2 regions of the Lactococcus sp. KTH0-1S genome follow, and region 2 is predicted to be linked to the other one. Evidence: riboswitches for the same ligand, from Rfam matches in the RefSeq annotation. Region 2 holds a riboswitch; the other holds the start of a gene.

Region 1 (10,646 bases), 240 kb from region 2:
AGGTCGCCCTCATTTTCTCTATTTTCATCGTCACTAACGATAATCATTTCCCCTGCTTTAAGTGCAGCAAGTGCTTCTTCTACTTTATTATATTGGAACATTTTATCTCCTATAAAAATCCGTTGTTAAATAGTTTTTCTTTAGTTAATGAAGATTCTTTCATCGAAGAACTACTATCGCCCCATAATTTTTCTATATATTTCCCTAAAATATCATTTTCTAAATTAACAGTATCACCCACTTTTTTATCTGCCATTATCGTCTCTTTGAGCGTATGTGGAATAACGGAAACACTAAAAGATTTCGACTTAACCCGAGCAACTGTAAGACTAATCCCATCAATCGTGATTGAGCCTTTTTCGACGATGTATCTCATTAAATTTATGCTTGTTTTGATTTCATACCAGATGGCATTTTCTTCTTTTTTTACTTCTAAAATCTGGCCAACTCCATCAATATGCCCTGACACAATATGCCCACCAAATCGGCCATTTAATGGCATCGCTCGTTCTAAGTTAACTTTGGCACCCGCATTTAAGGTCCCAAGATTTGAACGATTTAGACTTTCAGGCATAATATCAGCCGTAAATTCTTTTTGATTAAATTCAGAAACGGTCAGGCATAAACCATTTGTTGAAATAGAATCTCCAAGTTTCATATCCTCTAAAATCAAGGAAGCACGGATGCTAATTTTGAAGGATTTTTCTCTTTTTTGCAGGCGACTCACTTCCCCTATTTCTTCAATTATTCCTGTAAACATTAAAGAAGCTCACTTTCTAATAAAATATCTTCTCCTAGATAGGTTATTTGAGGCCTTTCTAGGAGATAGGCTTGATTGGGTTGCTCGATTCCATGCCCTTCAACTGGACTTGGTGCTTCTTTTCCACCAAATATTTTAGGGGCAATATAAGTTTGAACTTTTTGAACTATCCCTGCTTTTAATGCCGAAGCATTTAATGTTCCTCCACCTTCCAAGATAATACTGTCAATCCCTTTTTCTCCTAACTTTTTGGTCAATTCTTTCAAATTCAATCTTCCTTCTAGGCAAGAAACTAAGATAATTTCACAACCCGCTTTAAGAAAGGGAGCTTGTTTTTCGGGGTCAGACTCAGCTGTAGCAATAATCGTTGGAATTTCAGTAGCTGTAGAAACAATCTTGGAAGCTAAAGGACTTCTTAAATGAGTATCACAAATGATTCTTATCGGATTTTTCCCCTTTTCCAACCTGACAGAGAGTTGTGGATCATCTAAAATAAGTGTTTCAACACCAATCATAATGGCCATAAAACGTGAACGGTCTTGATGTACTTTCTGTCTTGCAATTTCACCTGTAATCCATTTTGATTGACCTGCTGATGTCGCAATTTTTCCGTCTAAAGTCATTGCATACTTCATCATGACATAGGGAAGCCCTTGACTAACATAATAAAAGAAAATTTTATTTAATTCTTCACATTCTTTTTCTAAAACATTGAAAGAAACTTCAATTCCAGCTTCTCTCATTGCTTTAATTCCTTTTCCTGAAACCAAGGGATTGGGGTCTAAATGCCCGATAACAACACGCTTAATTCTATTTTTTATAATCGCTTCAAAACAAGGGGGTTGTTTTCCCTGATGCGCACAAGGCTCTAAGGTCACATAAAGCGTGGCTCCTTCGGGAGATTCGTTACAATCCTTAAAAGCATTGATTTCCGCATGAGCTTCCCCATATTTTTCATGATAACCCTGACCAATAATTCTTCCTTCTTTGACAATAAGGGCTCCTACTTGAGGGTTAGGGTTGACATTACCACCTCCTTTTTTTGCAAGTACAATTGCTAAATCCATGTAGTATTCGTCTTTTTTCATCTATTCATCCTTTCTAATAAAAAATAAGACCCTAAAATAAAATTTCAGGGTCTTTTGATAAATTTTCTATTTTTTTCGAGCAAAAACGCAGCTCAAAAAACCAAAAATGGAGTGAATTATATCAATTCACTCCAGAGTTTTAGGCTAAATAGACATAATACTGACTAGAGTATTATGGTTTTATTATCTTCTTTCATCCAGACTATACTGTCGGCCTCGGAGTTTCACCGAATCATGCTGCAAGCAGCTCGCGGGCTATACCGCCGGTAGGGAATTACACCCTGCCCTGAAGATTTATTCAATTGTAGCTAAAGTATAGCATTTAAATTTAAAGATTGTCAAGAAATAAAAACGTGTTCTTTAAGTTAACAAATTAAAATCAAACATTAAAAGTTCACAGACAGATAATACAAGCGAACATCACCCTACTTTATTAAAGTCCAATATAGTTAAATATTATTTAATTTTATAATCAAAGCCCCCAAGAATTTTTCCTGTCTTGTCCTTTAAAACAAATCTCATTTTAAAATTCATCTCTTTAACCCATTGATGTTCTGATTTTGTAAGTTTTATTCCTTCTGCACTCTCCATTCCCTCTATTATCGATTTTTTTATCATAGGCATATCATTTTTGACAAAAGAAACATAATCATTTTCGACTATCAAAGTTACAACAATGGTATCTGTGCCACTTTCACTTGCTTTAATATCTATATAAAATGGATTTGAACCTTGAGAAGTTACAAGCTGCTTTTTCCCATTATTTAACGAGTGAGTTACCTCGTCTAGTAACTCTTGTTTTTCTACCTGATGATAAATTTTCGCTACTTTGGAAACACTAAAAAGGGTAATCACAAGAGATAAAAATATCATCCCCACAATCAAAGGAATTAACCATGGCAAAATTCTTTTCTTTTTCGGAGTAGTATCTATTTTCTGTGTATTTTTGTTCATCATTTTCATCCTTTGTTCTCATAAATTAAATCTCTTATAATTTAACCAATTATAGAGCCACTGAAGATTGATTATTGGCTTTTTTCTCTTTTGAACGATATCACCATAAAGTTTATTTTTCCAATAGGATAAAATCTCTTTATCCTTATTTGTAAGAATCGTTCGACTCTTATCTCCTATATCAATTGATAACAATCTACCCGAACGATTAAATTCATAGGCCCTGTAAATATTATTGTTTTTATCAGAAATGACTAAATTATATGTATTCTCAAAAAAATACCAACTGAAACTCACAAAATCTTGATTTGCCCTGTGATATTCTATATCAAATTGAGAAAAATTGTATGTGAAATGCCTATTATATGACTGAACCCAATGTTGATTATCTTTGAATCTGTCTATTTCTGTGCTCCAATCCGCATGTGGAAGATAGACGCTTGATAAATTAAAGATAACTGCACACATAACAGGGTTTGTTCCTGACTTATGAGAAATATTTTGTGCATAATATATTGAATAAACCCTTAAATTTCGGTATCCATATCCACTAATTAATAATACAAAAACAATAAAAATGATGATAGACAAAAATACTTTTAAAAACCTCCCTTTTCTTTTTTTCACCATAGATTTTTAAACCAATTAACAACTGATTTAGCAACTTTTTTTACTGTATTCATGAATTAAACCTCCAATAATTGAATAAATTATATATCCACTGCAAATTTATTTTTGATGCTTGCCGATGAGAAACAATAAAACCGTACATTTCATTCAATTTTTCTTTAACAATGATGATATATTGTAGCGTAGGTTTTATTGTCTTAGGTGTCGTTTCTTCAGAATAAGTCACAGAAATAAATTCACCCTTTGAATTAAAATTGTATGTATATGGAGTTACAAAGTCAATTAAATCGAGACCACCTGCCTCAGGTTTTAAACTAAAAGATAATTCTCCTTTCTTGAAAACCGAAATATCATTATTTTTTAATCCTTCAAAGCGATAATCAATATCCCCCTCGCTAGTTTTCACCCGCACTCCTCCAAATGGAACATCGTAGTTAGCATTCGGAATGTATATGGCATCCAGATTATTAAATACCGCAACCATCACAGGGTTCGTCCCTACCTTATGAGGCAAATGCTGGGCATAATAAACAGAGTATTTCCCTAAGTTTAACCATACATAAATTAAAGCAATAAACAATAAAATAATTGAAAAACTGATACTTCCTGCAACAACTAAGGTACAATGCTTCTTTTTTCTTTTTACCATAAACTCTTCAACCATTTTCCTACGGCATTCACTTTATTAGAAACCCAGTTCTTAGCTGAATTGTAAGCTGAACCTGTAAAGTTCGTGACAGCAAACAGATAAAGTGACTGACTCATATAATTACTTAAACTCAATTAAATTTCCTTTCGTTCAATAAATTATAAAGCCATTGCAAGTTTATTTTTGGTACTTGACGGTGAGAAACAATATTACCGTACATTGTGCTAAGTATTTTATCAGAATCCTCAATATCTTCTTTATCCGAATGTTCTATTCTGCCTTTTGAATTTGGAGAATCATAATAAATAACAGAACTTAATATTCCGTTTCCCAAAAAATTATAAGTATCTGGTTTTCCTTGTTTAGGCTTTAAAACATCCAGAGAATACATGCTATCTTGCCCATTTCCCAATGTATATTCAAGCTCTTTATTTTCTCTGTCACTTACAGATATCCATCTCCCATGAAGAGTACTCATATGATAGAATATTTCATACTGGCCAAAGGGAGCTGAATTGGTATCAAAATTAAATTTAGGAATATAGAGTGAATCATAATTATTAAAAACCGCGACTAAAACTGGATTCGTTCCTATTCTATGTGGTAAATGTTGAGCATAATAAACAGAATATTTTCCTAGGTTTAACCATACATAAATTAAAGCAACGAACAAGAAAATAATTGAAAAACTGATACTTCCTGCAACAACTAAAGTATGATGCTTCTTTTTTCTTTTTACCATAGGCTCTTTAACCATTTTCCTACGGAACTCACTTTATTAGAAACCCACTTTTTAGCTGAATTGTAGGCTGAACCTATAAAGTTTGTGACGGCATGACGAAGCGATTGAGATGCATGATTACTTAAAGTCAATTAAATTTCCTTTCGTTCAATAAATTATAAAGCCATTGCAAGTTTATTTCAGGGACTTGACGGTGTGCAACAATTTGACCATACATCTCATTCAGTTGTTCATTAACAACAATAGTATCTTGTGGTGTGGGTTTTATCGTCTCAGGTGCCGTTTCTGTAGCAGGTGTTACAGAAATAAATTTTCCATTTGAAGCAAAATTATATTTTGGACCATTGAAGTCAGATAAAATATACCCCCACCCTCCTTTGTACAAATAAAGTTTCAGCTTTTCTCCTGCCCATATCGTAATATTTCCAGGATCTCGTATATCTTCTGCCTGAAAATAAATTTCATCTTTATTATTATTTTTTATTTTTCTTATTCCTGCAGCATCATAGGATTGCTCATTTGGCAGGTAAATATATTCCATATTATTAAATACCGCCACCATCACAGGATTAGTACCTGCCTTATGTGATAAATGTTGGGCATAGTAAACAGAATATTTTCCAAGATTCACCCATCCTTGGAATAGCACAACCAAGGATAAAATCACGGTGAAACAAACGCTAAACGTAATAATTAGAACTTTACGCTTCTTTTTTATTTTTACCATAGGCTCTTGAACCATTTTCCTACGGCATTTACTTTATTAGAAACCCAACTCTTAGCTGAATTGTAAGCTGAACCTATAAAGTTTGTGACAGCATGATAAGCATGAATAGCACTATTAACAACTGGTTTCACGTAGTTGTTATATACCTTTGATACGGTATTCGTTACATAATTCACAGTAGGTGCAACATAGTTATTATATACACCAGTTACAAAATTACTAACAGTATGATAGGCTGTCTGAACGCCATTCCAAATAGCATTCCCAGTATTCCGAGCTTGTTGCGTAAGCCATTGGCTTGTCTGACGGAATGCTTGTGCAGCCGCAGCAGCTTTTTGTTTGGCAACTTCTATAACTGTGTTTAAGGATTGTTTTGCGACTTTGACCCCTTGATTGATAAAACTTTTAACGTTCTGACCCACAGATATTACTTTTGCTTTAAAACTGTTAAACACTTGACTGACACTCTGTGTTGCACCTTTAAAAGCAGATATTGCTTTGTTTTTTAAGGAATTAGCGGTATTTTGAACAACCTTAACAACTTTCTGAATGCTTGTTGATAGCTGTTGGACTTTTTTGGTTACAACTCTCTTCAAAGCATCCCCAGAAATTTTGGTCAGTTGCCCAACAAGTTTTCCTGTTGTTTGAAGACTTTTTGCTGCAGCATTTCGGTCTTTAAGACTTTTGAATAATCCGTATAAACCTCCACCTGCCGCATAAGCTGTCCCCAGACTTGCAAATGCTAAACTAAAGACCGCAAAACCGCCCATAGCAACACCTGAATCCCCCTTTCCACCACTCATAGATTCTAAATACATCTTTTCACGTAAGGCCGTGTCCAAATTAGGAAGACTGTAATATTTGGCAAAAGCCTCTGCTGTCGTCAATCCTTTATAATCTGGAAAATGCGTTAAAATATAAGCATCCATATCCGCAGCCTCATCGCTTGCATTAAGATTCGTGAGGGCATCTCCTGTGAGCGTATCCGTCATCAACTTGGTATCTCTCAAATTACTATCATGACCTGTTAAACTTTCTATAAGTGCAGGAAGAGAATATCCGCCAGCAAGAAGATTACCTGAAATTTTGATTGCTCCTGTTTCATAATAGGCTCCCATCGAAGTTCCCAAATGAGATAAATCAATTCCATTCCCTTTTTTGTTTATGACTCCAAGTATATCTGAAATCTTACTATAATCATAACCTTTTGGAATACTATTCAATGGTTTCTGTAAGAGCCCTGCAAAGCCATCGCTGTAATGCACTCCCGCCAAATAGTCCGCAAAGCCATCATTAGGATTTTTTTCAAGAGTTGTAGAAGCAACATAAAGGTCATTATAGAGTTCTTTTGCTTGGTCACTTGTGATACCAAAATTTTTTGCCATGTTTTCATAGTTAACATTCATCGAATTAGAAAAACTATTTTTATTCGCAACGCTTTGCATTGATGGATAGATGATGTCCGTATTTCCACCCGACATTGTCAAAGGAATCGTTACAGAGTCCGCTTTTGAAGAATTAATCGGACTATAGGTAATTGTAGCCGTTGGTACACCTGTATTTTGATAGTTAATAGTGAAACTTGGTTTATAGTTCACACCAGCATATTGGATATTATTTCCACTATATCCATAGCTAGAAGTTTGAGGATAGCCATAGTAATTAGGTAAACTTTGTGTATAAATCAAGTTAATTACAGGATTGTTCTTCACACTATCATTTTCCGTCATATTCACAAAACCATAATACGGAATGGTTGGAATAGGCAGGTTATAATCTTGTCCAGTAAATCCGATATAGTGGTCTGTATCTTGGATTTTATGACCAAATTCATCATAGTAGTTAACTATAAAATTTTGCCGAATTTGAGTATTCATGTGGGCTTGGAGCGCTGAGCCAAAGAGGTCATAGCGCACACCTTGTGCAAAGAAATAAGAATCTTCTGCTCGCTCTGGTGCAGGGGCATAGTAGTTATAGTAAAACTCTGAAACGAATCCTGCACCGAGATAACCACCATAAGGAAGACTAGCCACACCATCTAACCCTGGATAATTCGGTGAAGCGTCGTAGATAGTATCGCCATCTTGTTTGAGATTGGTCGTTTGAGGTAATATGGTCACGAGATTTGCTAGGTTTGTTTGAACGCCTTGTGCAATGTCAATATCCGTCGTGATAAAGGAAGCAACAACTGGAACTTCTGTTGTCGTATCGTGTTTGACAATCTGATAAATCAAGCTGAGCGCATTTGCCCCATTGTATAGACAAACAATAGAATTTCCACCTGAATCTGCGATATTTTGTTCGCCAGTAAAAGCAAGTCCTTGCGGAATTCCGTCTGCTCCTTCATTGTCTTGCCAACTGTCTTTGTCACTTGATGCTACTGTATAAATCATATCGAGGTCAAGTCCTGAAAGTGTTTTTCCGATATAAGTTAATCGTCCGCTATCTCCGACATTCATGGTATAGGTGGTAGCAGGAATGATTGGACCATCTTGTACTCCAAAATTTTCTTGATTGAGTTGTCCAGTAGCTGTGCCCTTTATGGCAATGACTTGGGTTTGCTCTGACCAATGTAGTACACTAGGATCAAGAAGATTATCATCGGTAATGTCTTTTCCTTGAAGCGTGATATTAACGCCATCAAAAACGGCAGAACCTGTGGCATTGTTATCTACTGCTCCTGTAACTTGAATGTTTGTAATTTCAGGACTTTTTGATTGTGAGGGATTTTTTGGTTTTCCCTGACTTTCTGATGATAAGCTCGTCGTTGGATCACTCGTTTGAGCTTGTGTCGCTGTGGTTTGAGTAGTGACATCTGCTGTTGTAGTAGTTTCATTTGCAATCGTTGACGCAGGTTCATTTATCGAACTTTCACTACTTGCTTTTGTTAATGATATAGCGATTGAGCTTTGGTTCGATTGAGTAGGCGAATTTGTATCAACGGTTGAACTTTCAGTAGTTAAAATATTTGTGGAACTTGAAGCTTGAGCTGTATTTTCCATATTTGATACTACTGCTGGTTCTTCAGTTGTCGAGTCAGAAGCGGCAAGAGAAGAATTCACAGTTGGACTTACAGGACTGCTTTGAGTCGTCACATCACTACTTTGTGTCATTGTTTCTGTATTAGAAGGGACTTCGTCTGCTTGAGCAGTCAATCCTATACTTCCAATAACAAAAATTAAAAGTATTCCGCTACTAAAAAGCCAGATTTTACCTGACTTCCACGTACGGAAATGATGTTTTTGTTTTTCCAATGCTAAAATCTCCCATTTTTAATTATGTTACTATTCTGACTATTCAAACAGTATATCACAACCAAACCAAATTGTAAAACTAGGAAATGTTTTTGTAATTTAACGAAATCACGCGCAGATTATAGAAGTTATTAATCAAATTTTTGTTTTTATTTATTTGCTCAAAAATTACAATTTTGCTAAAATGGCTCTATTAGAACATAGGATATCTTATCATGCAAGAAATAAAAATAAACCCTCAACTCACTTGGCTTTCTTTTAATGTCGAAGACCTTAGAAATACTTCTGAACTTGCTACTTATGGTATTGACTTAGAAACGCTTCAATATGCTGAAGATAAAAATGAACGCCCTCACACGGAGTTCATTCCTGATAGTCAAGACTTTGTACTGATTTTCAACAGCCTGGATTTACTCAATTCAGAAGTCCATTATAAGACGGTTCCCATTACTTTTGTAGCACAAAAAAATCGATTAATTACTCTTTATCATCCAGAAAATGAATATTTAATTAATCAAATTAAAAAATATTGCTTCCAAAATGAACCAGAAACGGTTTATCATCTTCTTTTCATCAGTTTATTTTTGATTTCAGAGGCTTTCTTTCCTTACTTAGAAAAAATTGATAAATCAAAAGAAGAAATTAATCAAAAGTTGCGTGAAAAAACAACAAAGAAAAATTTGTTGGCCCTTTCTGATATTGAAACAGGAATGCTTTATATTGTATCTAGTGCCAACCAAAATACTTTACTACTTGAACAACTCAAAACTAAAAGTATTTACAGACAGTTCAATGAAACTGAAAAAGAGCAACTTGAAGATGCAATTATCGAAGCACAACAGCTTGCCAGTATGACACAACTTAATGCTCAAATTCTTGAACAATTAGCAGGAACTTATAATAATGTCCTTAATAATAATTTGAATGATAATATGACAACTTTGACAATTGTTTCTGTACTTTTGGCAGGATTAGCAGTCATCACCGGTTTTTTTGGAATGAATGTACCACTTCCACTTACTAACCAAAAAGATGCTTGGGTTTGGATCATTGGAGCTTGTATTATTCTTTGGCTACTTTATGCGGCACTTTTTCGTTATATTATTGGTCGAAGACAATAAAAAAATCAGCCAAAGCTGATTTTTTTTATTTTATTTTTACGCTTGCAATTTTTTCAAGATCATCAGCAATTGGATGTCCATTGCTTGTTCGATCTGATAATGATAAATCGCACAAATTGATATCGTATTTCTTGCCAGTCTCACTGATAACTTCTAATACTTGTTCATCAGTTTCTTTTGTCGCTGGTGCTTTAGCTTGACTGAACAAATCTAATTCTTCGGTCAATGCTGATAAATCAGCAGTCGAATTGATTAAACCGGCTGCAAAGACGGTATGATTATTTGTCTTCAAGGTTCGTAGTACTTGAAGGCCACGGTTAGCACGTGAGGTGGCCGGAATATCATCCGTCTTAACACGTTTGATAAATGCCCGTTGAGTCAAAAGGTACCAACTATTTGAGTTAACAAAGAAGGCGGACTTAATTTTATCGCCATTTTTGAGATTCATGGCCTTGACTCCTGCAGCTCTAGCACCCAAAACTGGAACGTCGTCAAGATTAAAGCGAAGGGCATAACCATTTTCAGAAATAAGCATGAGGTCTGCAAATTGAACTGGAGTGATTAGAACAATTTCATCATCTTCTCCTTTAAGTTTAGCACATGGAGTAGATTTTGAACGATAGGTCCGCCAAGGGGAGAAACTTTCACGTTCAATTTGTTTTATTTGTCCATTTCTTGTGACAACAACTAGATTTTCACCAGCAAATTCGTCCACAATCTG
Region 2 (10,646 bases):
CAGTTTCAGTATCAATATTGGCTGTTGCTTCGTCTAATAAGAGAATTTTCGGATTACGCACAATCGTTCGAGCAAAGTTAATTAATTGACGTTCACCGGCCGAGAAGGCAGCCCCGCCTTCAATTACTTTGGTATCGTAACCATTTTCCAAATCCTTGATGAATTTGTCAGCTTGGACAAATCGAGCCGCTTCTTTAGCTGCTTGGTCAGTAATCTGTGGATTCATCATTTTGATATTGTCAGTAACTGACGCAACAAACATAAAGGAATCTTGCAATACTAAACCAATTTTTTTCCGAAGTTCTTCTTTTGAATAACTTCTAATGTCCTGATCATCAATCAACACTTGACCTTCTGTGAATTCATAGAATCGCATAAAGACATTGATAATACTCGATTTTCCTGAACCTGTATGACCTACAAAAGCAAGCGTTTCTCCAGGATTCACAATGAATGAGATATTTTTCAAAACTTGATGTTCTCCGTCGTATGAAAAACTGACATTGCGAAATTCAATTTTTCCTTCTTGAATGATTGGAGAATTGCTGACAGATTTTCTGTCAGTAAATTTTTCATCAACATTTTTACTGACAGAAGTTGAAATTCCTTGTTGTGGCGCAAATTCTTTTTCTTCCATGATTGTCTTGATGCGACTAGAGGCCACCAATCCATTTGAAAAGTTTGATAAAGAATCCATCAATCCTGAAATAGGATTAAAGTAAATTTGTACATTACTGATAAAAGCATAAATTAAACCAGCCTCAACCACTGCATGTAGACTACGATTAGAATACATCAACAAGACAACAACAATTGAGGTGGCCATCAAAAAATTAACCAAAGGGCTCAACAAAATCCCATTAATCTGAATCACTCGTTTTCGATAACCATAATATTCATCATTTGTTCTTTCAAATTCATTGCCTAGTCTGCTCTCTTGACGAAATTGTTGAATAATTCTCATCCCAGAAATGTATTCATTTAATTTCGTATTCAATTCTGAACGCTTAGCAAGCATGGCTTGATAAACTTTTGTACTCACTTTTTGATAAATCAGTACTGCCAAAATCAAGAGGGGAAGAATCAACAACATCACAAGCGCAATTTGGTGGTCAATAATAAACAAAGCAATGAAGGCAATGATAATAGAAAGCAAACTTGTTAATGCATTAAACAAAGTCTGCCAGAAATCAAATAAATCAGTGTCATTTGTGATTCTGGTGATTAACCAACCCGTCGGTTTTTGGTCAAAATATCGCATGCCTAGCTGATGAATTTTTCGATAAACTTTCTTACGAATGTATTGATTAACAAAAATTGAACCATTTTGCAGATAATTCCATTTGAAAAAGAAAGCAATTGAATTGATTATTGCTAAAATCAAATAAAGACTTGCAAAATAGAAAATAATCTGGTCAGTCGCTTTCATGGGTGTCAAATAAGAATCCATAAAAACGGACAAAACAAAAGGCATAAGTGAAGCCAGAGCAGTTGTAATTACACTAAAAACAAAAGCCCAAATAAAATACTTTTTGAAAGGTAATAAGAATTTGAAAATAAATTTAAAAACTTGCCAACTTTCTCTGACAGACATTTTGTCAGTAGATTTCTCCATTTTCTTCTCCTCCCCGATTTACTGACGAACCTGTCAGTAAATTCTCATCTTTATCATTCTCTGCCAAATGACTTTCAATCTGTTGCATTTGCCACATTTGAGCATACCAACCTCCAGATTTAATCAAAGCTTCATGCAAGCCACGCTCAATCACTTTTCCTTCGTCTAGCACGAGAATTTCATTAGCTTCCATTACTGATGACAATCTGTGACTGACAACTAACGTTGAACTTTCATGACGTAAAGCCTTCAGATTTGACAAAATTAACTGTTCAGTCTTGGCATCAACAGCTGACAGCGCATCATCTAAAATCAATAATTTAGGCTGAATAAGTAGCGCCCTCGCAATAGATAACCTTTGCTTTTGTCCACCAGAAAGTGAAACGCCACGCTCGCCAACCAAAGTATCATAACCTTCAGGAAAAGCAATAATATCATCATGAATTCCAGCTGCTTTAGCTGCAATTTCAACTTCTTCTTGACTCGCTGACATCTTAGCAAAGCGAATATTATCTCTGACAGACATCGAAAATAGAAAATGCTCTTGCGGAACATAACCAATCGCTGGCAAATATTCATCTAATTGATAATCCATAATATCATGGTCAGCAAAAGTAATATGTCCTTTGTAATGGTCAAACTCTCGCATTAAAAGTTTAATAATCGTTGATTTTCCTGCACCTGTTCGTCCAACCAAACCTAAAACATGACCTTCTTTTAAATCAAATTGAACTTTCTCCAGATTGCGCCCTTCATTCTCATTTGGATAAGTAAAACTTTCAATGTCAAAAAGGAGTTGACCTTCTTTTGGCATTTTCAAAGTACCTTCAGAAATTTTTGATTCCGCTTTTTGAGCTAATAATTTTTCTACTCGACTGTATGAAGCTCTTCCACGTTCAATAACATTAAAAAGAACACCAATAGCAAACATCGGCCAGACCAAATTCCCGATATAAGTCATAAAAGCAACCAACTGACCAATCGTTAAAACATGGTGAACAACATAGTAACCCCCTAAAAGAATGGTTAAAGTATAAGATAAACCAACAATTAAAGTGATTAAAGGATCGTACATTGAGTCAATCCAATTGACCCTGATAAAGGCTTTATCAATATTATCTAGCTTAACTTGGAAATCAGCCATATCCTGTTCTTCTTCACCAAAAGATTTGATTGCTTTCATTCCTGTAATCGATTCTTGGACCTTCTCATTCATTTCAGAGAAGGTTTCTTGGGCATGTTCAAAACTCACGTGAATTTTATCCCCTAAAATTTTAGATACTAGCGCGAGTAAAGGCAAAGGAAGGAAAGCAATAATCGTCAGGCGCCAGTCGATAAATAAGAGCATAGCAATGATTGTCATCCCGCCCGTCATTAAAGAATCTGCCCAAGTCAAAACACCAAGTCCAGCAACACTCTGTATCGCTTGCAAGTCATTAGTTGCATGAGCCATCAAATCGCCAGTCCGATTTCTCTGATAAAAAAGGGTATCCATTCGCAAAAAATGCCTAAAAAGCCGACTACGGATCATTTTTTCTAGTTTAAAAGCTTCACCCCAAATATTTGTCGACCAAAGAAAACGAAAGCCGTATTCAACGAATGCAGTAACCAATAAAATACCAGAAAAACTCAAAATTAAGGGTAAAGTCAAGTTACGCTTAACAATATGGTCAATAATTTTTCCGATAATTAAAGGCGGAATCAAGTGAGTTAACGAAACAATAAAAAGGGCTAATAGACCAACGCCATAACCTTTTTTCTCTGCCTTAAAAAACCACCATAAATCTTTAAAAATTTTCATACAGTCTATTCCATTTTATTTTATAATATTCTAAACATTAGTATACCATAAAGAAAGCGTTTAAAACAGACTATATGAAGTGAGATTCCCACTTATTTACTATTTAAATAAAAAAAGAAACTTCAAATCAATGAAATTTCTTTTTTTATTAAGCATTATAAAATTTTACGACTTTGTTTTTCTTGAACACTGCAACAATCAATCCAAATACCAGAGCAAAGATGATGTACTGCAAAGCATTAAAAGGTAAAACTACTGTTAAAAGATAAGTTGGATTCATAGTAACTGATAGAGAACCCATATTAAAAAGATGAGTTGCTCCAACAAAAATCTTATCAACATCGAAGCCAGCAGCTAAACGATAGAGAGGGAGTGCGTAGAAAACATTCAATACCATCATCACAAGAACTGATGCGATGGCTGCTAAAACCACACCAACTGTATAGTTTTTGATTGAGAATTTTTTCTTTGTAAAGAACCAAACAATTGCCATGAAGATTCCCAAAGCAACGAAGTTCATCGGCACACCAATCCAAGTTGATGGCCCTTGATTAAATAGGAGATACCATAAGATAGAGCGAATAAAGAGGATAATAAATCCATCACCCAATCCCAAAGTAAAGACTCCAATAAGTACTGGAATGATTGAGAGTTCAACTTTCATAAAATCAATTCCAGGCAATAGCGGAAACTGCAAAATCGGCAATAATAAGATTGTTGATAATGCAGCAAGCATGGCAATTAATACCATCCGACGTGTTTTAGACATAAAAAAACCTCCAAATATGAGAAAATAATTCTTCAAATTTCGAGGAAGTTGATAGACATTTTTGGTTTGGCTAAAAACAGTAATCCAACCGAAGTTGATTACACTACAAAAATTGTTCATCTTCTTCCATCCAGACTTTACTGTCGCTAGCAGATTCTCACTGCTTCAATCGCCGTAGCGAATCGCGGAGTCATAAGGTCAAAGCCCTATTTACCGCCGGTCCCGAATTACACGGTGCCCTGAAGATATTTTTATTATAGCACAAAAATAGTTTGCTTATCAAGAATAATATTTGCTTAAGAAATAAAAAAACAACTCTTTACAGAATTGTCTTTTATAGTAATCAAATTAATTTCCTTGGGCTGCATTAATCAATTGAGAAACTTCTTTTTTACTCAAACGACGAAATTGTCCTGTTGGAAGTCCATCTAATGTAAGAGTACCATATTGAATACGACTCAATTTTTGTACTGGAAGTCCTGCAGCTGCAAACATTTTTTTAACTTGATGATTTTGCCCTTCATGGATAGTTAAACTAACAATCGAATGATTTTTTGTTTTCTCTTGTTTAATAATCTCATAACGGGCGGGACTAACTTTTTTACCTTCAATAGTCATACCTAAAGTTAAAGGACGCAAGTTTTCTTTGTTCGCTTGGCCTTCTACCTTAGCAACATAGACCTTATCAACACCATGACGTGGGTGAGTCATCATATTCGTAAACTCACCGTCGTTTGTAAGCAAAAGCAAACCGCTTGTGTCCCAGTCCAAACGTCCCACAGGGTATATCCGTTCTTTAACTTGAGGCATTAAATCCATTACCGTTTGACGTCCTTTGTCATCGCTAACTGAAGAAATATAGCCTCTTGGTTTATTTAGAAGATAATAAACGGGTTCTTCGTTATAAACTGCTACTCCATTAACTTCAACGATATCTCCAGTTGAAACTTGATACCCCAAGTTTGTCATTGGAACATTATTTACCGTTACTTTTCCCGCTAAAATTAGTTCTTCTGCTTTACGTCTGCTTGCCACACCTGCATGGGCCAAATATTTATTGATTCTCATTTTCTTCACTTTCGTTAAATAAGGTTTGTTCTTCTCCGATAAATCTTGATTCATCTATTTCAGGTAATTCATCTAAATGATTAATCCCAATATAGTCTAAGAAAAATTCAGTTGTTGCATAAAGACTTGGACGTCCTGGTGCTTCAACTTGCCCGACCTTTTCAACCAAATCAAAAGCACGAAGTGTTGAGAGAACACCTGAGGAATTCACTCCACGGAGCTGATCGATTTCGAGTCGAGTTAAAGGTTGCTTATAAGCAATAATTGATAAAACTTCAAGAGCTGATTTTGACAACGATTGATTAAGAGGAGTTTTGGCATAGTTTTTGAGAATTTCTGCAAACTCTTCTTTTGTAGCCATACGATATTTACCTGCAGTTTCAATAATCGTTAAAGCAGATTCTTCATCAGAATGATATTTTTCTTTTAAATAATCAATTTGTTGCTGACAAGCTTGTTTAGACATTTCTGTCAATGCTGACAATTCTGCCAAAGTTAAACCAGCTTCGCCAGATACAAAAAGTAAGAGTTCACAACTTGCTGTCTTATTCACTAGTTTCTTTTCTTTCTAAAATAATTTCTCCAAAAAGCTCTCCTTGAGAAAAAGAAATCTGTTGATTTTTGATTAATTCTAAAAGAGCCATAAGAGTGGTGACGAGTTCATCTTTATTAGTAGAGCTAGAAAACAAATCTGAAAATTTACATATTTTTTGTTCTGTAAACCTTGTGCTTAATTCTAAAATCTTATCAGCAATTGTAAATTTCTCAGCTGCTATTTTTGTATTTTCATCTTGAAAATGTTGTCTTTGCAACTCAAGAATTTTGGTAAAAGCTAGAAATAAATCTAAAGCAGATTTATCCTGCAAAAGTACAGTTTCATCAGTGATAATTTCTGTCTTAGCTTTTGAATAAAAGTGACTACGCTCCTGATGAAGTTCATCTAAATCATGTGACAACATTTTATATTTCCGATATTCATCAATTTGAGCCAACAAATCATACTCAAGTTGTTCTGTATCTTCAATAAAAGTTTCGGTAACTGTCGGTAAAAGTCTTCTTGATTTAATTAACATCAGTTGACTTGCCATTAACATGTACTCTCCAGCTACTTCCAATTCAAGTTCTTTCATGGTTTGAATATAGATAAGATATTGCTCAATAACTGGTACCAATGGAACTTCAAAAATATCCATTTCATACTGACTTACCAAATGCAATAAAAGGTCGAGAGGGCCCTCGAAGTTTTTAATTTTTATATTGATTTCTTTAATCATATTTTACATAATAAAAATGGTGTAAATTCCTATCTATAATATTTTTCAAGCGTTGTAATGGTTGTTAAACCAAGTAGAGTTGCCAATTCATAAATTGACTTCCCTGTTTTAACTTGATGCAAGATATACTGTTCTCTAATTTCTTTGGAAGAATAGTTCGTAAATTTTTTCAATTCAGTATAAAGAAATTGACGAGATTTTGCGAATAATTCATCAGCATTATTTATAGCTTTAACTCTTATGGCAAATTTTTCTCTAATTGGCAAAACACGTTTTATTCCAGCTTTTTCAATCGTGAGATATTTAAAGTTCCAATTAAAATTTTCCCATTTCAATTTTTGTATCTCAGCAAAATTTAAACCAAATTCTAAAATTAATAAAGCTAAAAATTGTCCTGGACAGGTCAAAGGACCATAGAACTCAGGAAATTCCTTAATCATTGGATGATAACTTTGATCCGTCTGTGATTTTTTTTGAACGACTTGTTTAATTTTAAAGTACTGATCAACTTTTTGTCTTTGATATAGGAAAAGCAAATATTGATTTGCACTCGAAATCTTCCTCCGTTGTGCTGCTGGCGAAAGATTACTAATTTGAATTTTGTAAAGTTCTAAGTTTTCTGTTGTGAGTGACTTATCTTCAAAGAAAGCCTGCAAAGAAACTAAATCATAATGGTAATTTGAACGAGTATTCTCTGAAAAATTTCTGCTTGCTAAATACCCGTCAATCTCGTTTGGTAATTTCATAATATTTTGTAAAGTCGTGAGCAAAGGCACTAAAGGCCTTTAATATTTCTTGCCTAACAACAATCCCCATAAATTCCTGTCTTTTGACTACTGGGAGAAATGGCTCCTTAATTAATTTGTGCATCATTTCTTCCAAAGTTACTGATGGTCCAATTGTTTGAACCTCTTTATTAACTATTTCCGAAATTGATGTATTATGTAATTTTTCAAAAAAGAAATTCTGTTCCATTTCAAATTCAACGATTTCTGTTAAACCCAAAACACCAACGTATTCCTTTTTTTCATTTAAAACTGGAACTCGTGAATACTTATACTGACTAAGCATCAGTTTTGCATGAGCAATATTATGCTCAGCATAAAGTACAGCAACATTTGAGGCAGGAATCATAAAGGTTTCACTTTGATTCAAGATAAAATCCTCAATCTTTTTATCAATCATGCAAATTACTCCTTAAAGAGCTTTGTAGACTTAGAGTCTGAACTGTAGTTCCGGGATAGGTTCATGTTGCAGATTTCGATAAGAAACATTGAACTCTTCTCCTTCAATCTCAATTATAGCATACATTTTGATATCATACTTCCCTCTAGGTTGTGCAACTGAACCTGGATTTACATAAAGTATATTATTTATTTTTTGTGCTACTGGTTGATGGATATGTCCAAAAAGCGCGATATCTGCGTTCTTTTCCTCAGCAAAATAAGAATAACGGTCTAATCCTAAACCAACATAAAAAAGATGACCATGTGTAATTAATACCTTTTTTCCTTCAACTTCTTGAGTAAGAAAATCATGATATCCACTATCATAATCACAGTTCCCAGCAACAACAGTTATTCCTTGCCAAATTTCATCAGAACTAGAAAGTTCAGAATCTCCACAATGAAAGATAGCAGTTGCTTCATTCAAATATTTTGATTTTATGGATTCAACCACATCGCGATCATAATGTGAATCAGACATTACTACAAACATAAGCATCCCTCTTTTACATAATTATAGTTATGTTAATTTATTTAAACTTATTTGTCAAGCCACTCAGGAAGTTCAGCCATCAATTTTCTCAAGGCCTGTCCGCGATGAGAGACTTGATTTTTTTCTTTTTCTGATAATTCTGCAGCTGTTCTAAAGGCATCAACCATGAAAATAGGATCATAGCCAAAACCATTTTCTCCTTTAGGAGCGAGAGCAATATAGCCATTCCAATCTGCTTCTACAACTAAACTCTCACGGTCTGGTTTTGCCGCCACAAGCGTAGTATGAAAATGTGCGCTTCTACGTTCTGGAGTAATTGCCGTTGGAGCCAGTTCGTGCAAAAGTTTTGCGATATTTTTCTCATCAGTAGGATCTGGAGCTGAGAAACGATGCGACCAAATGCCAGGCAAACCACCAAGGACATCAACACAAAGTCCTGAATCATCGCCAATAACTACTTGCCCAGTAATTTCAGCGATTTGTTCTGCTTTTAAACGAGCATTTTCTTCAAAAGTGGTTCCAGTTTCTTCAATTTCAGGAAGTTCTGGATAATCTGTTAAATCTTTGATTTCATAACCGAAATCAGCAAATAATTTTTTAAATTCTTTTGTTTTTCCTGAATTTCTTGTTGCGATAATAAGTGTTTTTTCCATTTATTTTTCCTTATTGAAATTCTCTATTTCAGTATGTTCAATCTGAAGTTGTCCGATGTTTAACCATTTTTCTGCAATTTCTCGAAATGAATTAACGCCCGCAGTAGTATAGAAACGATGCTCTAATGATTGACGTTCTTGTCCATTTATTGAAAAATAATTGAGCAAAACAGAGATGTCTCGTACAGCTTCTGCTCCAGAATCAATCAAACGCACCTCTTTTCCCATTGTTTCTTGGATTAAGGAACGTAAGAGAGGATAGTGAGTACATCCGAGAATTAAGGTATCTACTTTTCCAATTAGTGGAACAAGACTTTCTGATACAACTTTTCTAGCAATTTCAGATTCCATTTCATTTGACTCAACAATTGAAACAAATTTTGGACATGCTAGGCTATATACTTCTACTGCTGATGATTTACGAGCAATTGTTTTATGATATTCATCTGAACGAATCGAAGCTTGAGTGGCGATTACACCAATTTTATTTGTTTTTGTTTTTTGAATTGCTGAGCTTGCTCCGGGTAGGATGACACCAATCACCGGTATATCTAGTTTTTCTTTTACAATTTCTAAGGCCATCGCTGTTGCTGTATTACAGGCCATTACAATCATTTTCACATCTTTTGATAGTAAAAAATTAACCATGTCCCAAGTGAACGCTATGATCTGTTCACGACTACGCGGACCATAAGGAGCTCTTCTTGTATCTCCTATGTAGACAATTTCTTCATTTGGGAGTTGTCTAAGGAGTTCGCGAGCAACAGTCAGTCCACCAACACCAGAATCTAAGAGGCCGATTGGTCGATTGTCCATTTTTCTTCACCTTTTTAAATATCTAATTCAAATTCTTTCTTATCCAAAATCTGTATTTTTTAATATAATGGATACTTTATTTATGATGATAAAAGCAAACGCTGAGAGAGTTTAGAACTTGTGTTCTACTGCTTCGCTCAGCGTATATAATAGCTTATTTTTTGTTTGTGTCTGATTGCTTTGCAGCAGCACGAATTTGGCGAAGAACTTGTTGGACTTGAACTTCACTTGGTTTACGTCCCATAGATCCCATCATAAGACGAACAGCATCTTCATTAAGGGGTGGGTTATCCATAAGTAATTTTTTTGTTTGGCGTTGTGAGAACCATGTTCCCAAGAAAAAACCTGCCAAAAGGCATACAACCATAAGCAAAATTGCTAAGATTAAATTCATTTTGAATCTCCTAATTTTGGCGAAACGCTTTCGCCATTGATGACATCTTATTATATCAAATTTTAGTCCTTTTGTCAGCACTTTATATTACTGATAGAAAGGATAAATGAGGCAAAAGTTACTGACGGAGCTGTCAGTAACTTTTTATTTCTCAAATTGTAAAATCAAAACCATCTAATGTTGCAAAATAATCAGCTGGCTTCTCTGCTCGACGAATTAAACGAGTCTTTCCATCTTCTTGAAGCATAACTTCGGCACTTCTTAATTTAGCATTATACTGGTAACCCATTGAGAATCCGTGCGCACCAGTATCATGAATCACTAATAAATCTCCTATTTCTATTTGAGGAAAGGCTCTTTCTTTTGCAAATTTATCATTATTCTCACATAAAGAACCTGTAATATCATAAATTTCAGTCGCTTCATCATTTTCTTTTCCAGCAACTGTGATGTGGTGGTAAGCACCATAAAAGGCTGGACGCATTAAGTTAACTGCTGATGCATCAACGCCAACATATTTTCGATAAGTTTCTTTAA

What was found. A riboswitch is a leader RNA that binds a small molecule or an ion and turns the genes downstream of it on or off. The one in region 2 is predicted to bind FMN.
Region 1: it holds a riboswitch for FMN, as region 2 does, so the genes downstream of both, ribD (bifunctional diaminohydroxyphosphoribosylaminopyrimidine deaminase/5-amino-6-(5-phosphoribosylamino)uracil reductase RibD) here and ACRYLU_RS06210 (ECF transporter S component) in region 2, are expected to answer to the same signal.

Annotation. Positions count from the first base shown of each region.
Region 1 covers NZ_CP195165.1:1,019,030-1,029,675, reverse strand. The annotation lists gene ACRYLU_RS05085 (bifunctional 3,4-dihydroxy-2-butanone-4-phosphate synthase/GTP cyclohydrolase II) at 1-101, opposite strand, end outside; gene ACRYLU_RS05080 (riboflavin synthase) at 110-760, opposite strand; gene ribD (bifunctional diaminohydroxyphosphoribosylaminopyrimidine deaminase/5-amino-6-(5-phosphoribosylamino)uracil reductase RibD) at 760-1,848, opposite strand; FMN riboswitch at 2,030-2,146, opposite strand; gene ACRYLU_RS05070 (hypothetical protein) at 2,305-2,802, opposite strand; gene ACRYLU_RS05065 (hypothetical protein) at 2,821-3,432, opposite strand; gene ACRYLU_RS05060 (hypothetical protein) at 3,482-4,081, opposite strand; gene ACRYLU_RS05055 (hypothetical protein) at 4,075-4,215, opposite strand; gene ACRYLU_RS05050 (hypothetical protein) at 4,212-4,823, opposite strand; gene ACRYLU_RS05045 (hypothetical protein) at 4,817-4,954, opposite strand; gene ACRYLU_RS05040 (hypothetical protein) at 4,951-5,550, opposite strand; gene ACRYLU_RS05035 (KxYKxGKxW signal peptide domain-containing protein) at 5,544-8,804, opposite strand; gene ACRYLU_RS05030 (magnesium transporter CorA family protein) at 9,020-9,925, shown strand; gene parC (DNA topoisomerase IV subunit A) at 9,951-10,646, opposite strand, start outside.
Region 2 covers NZ_CP195165.1:1,263,347-1,273,992, forward strand. The annotation lists gene ACRYLU_RS06200 (ABC transporter ATP-binding protein) at 1-1,615, opposite strand, end outside; gene ACRYLU_RS06205 (ABC transporter ATP-binding protein) at 1,599-3,416, opposite strand; gene ACRYLU_RS06210 (ECF transporter S component) at 3,565-4,185, opposite strand; FMN riboswitch at 4,300-4,436, opposite strand; gene ACRYLU_RS06215 (pseudouridine synthase) at 4,534-5,253, opposite strand; gene scpB (SMC-Scp complex subunit ScpB) at 5,240-5,806, opposite strand; gene ACRYLU_RS06225 (segregation/condensation protein A) at 5,799-6,527, opposite strand; gene xerD (site-specific tyrosine recombinase XerD) at 6,557-7,273, opposite strand; gene cbpB (cyclic-di-AMP-binding protein CbpB) at 7,251-7,712, opposite strand; gene ACRYLU_RS06240 (metallophosphoesterase) at 7,743-8,246, opposite strand; gene ACRYLU_RS06245 (nucleoside-triphosphate diphosphatase) at 8,294-8,899, opposite strand; gene racE (glutamate racemase) at 8,900-9,715, opposite strand; gene ACRYLU_RS06255 (YneF family protein) at 9,870-10,109, opposite strand; gene lysA (diaminopimelate decarboxylase) at 10,261-10,646, opposite strand, start outside.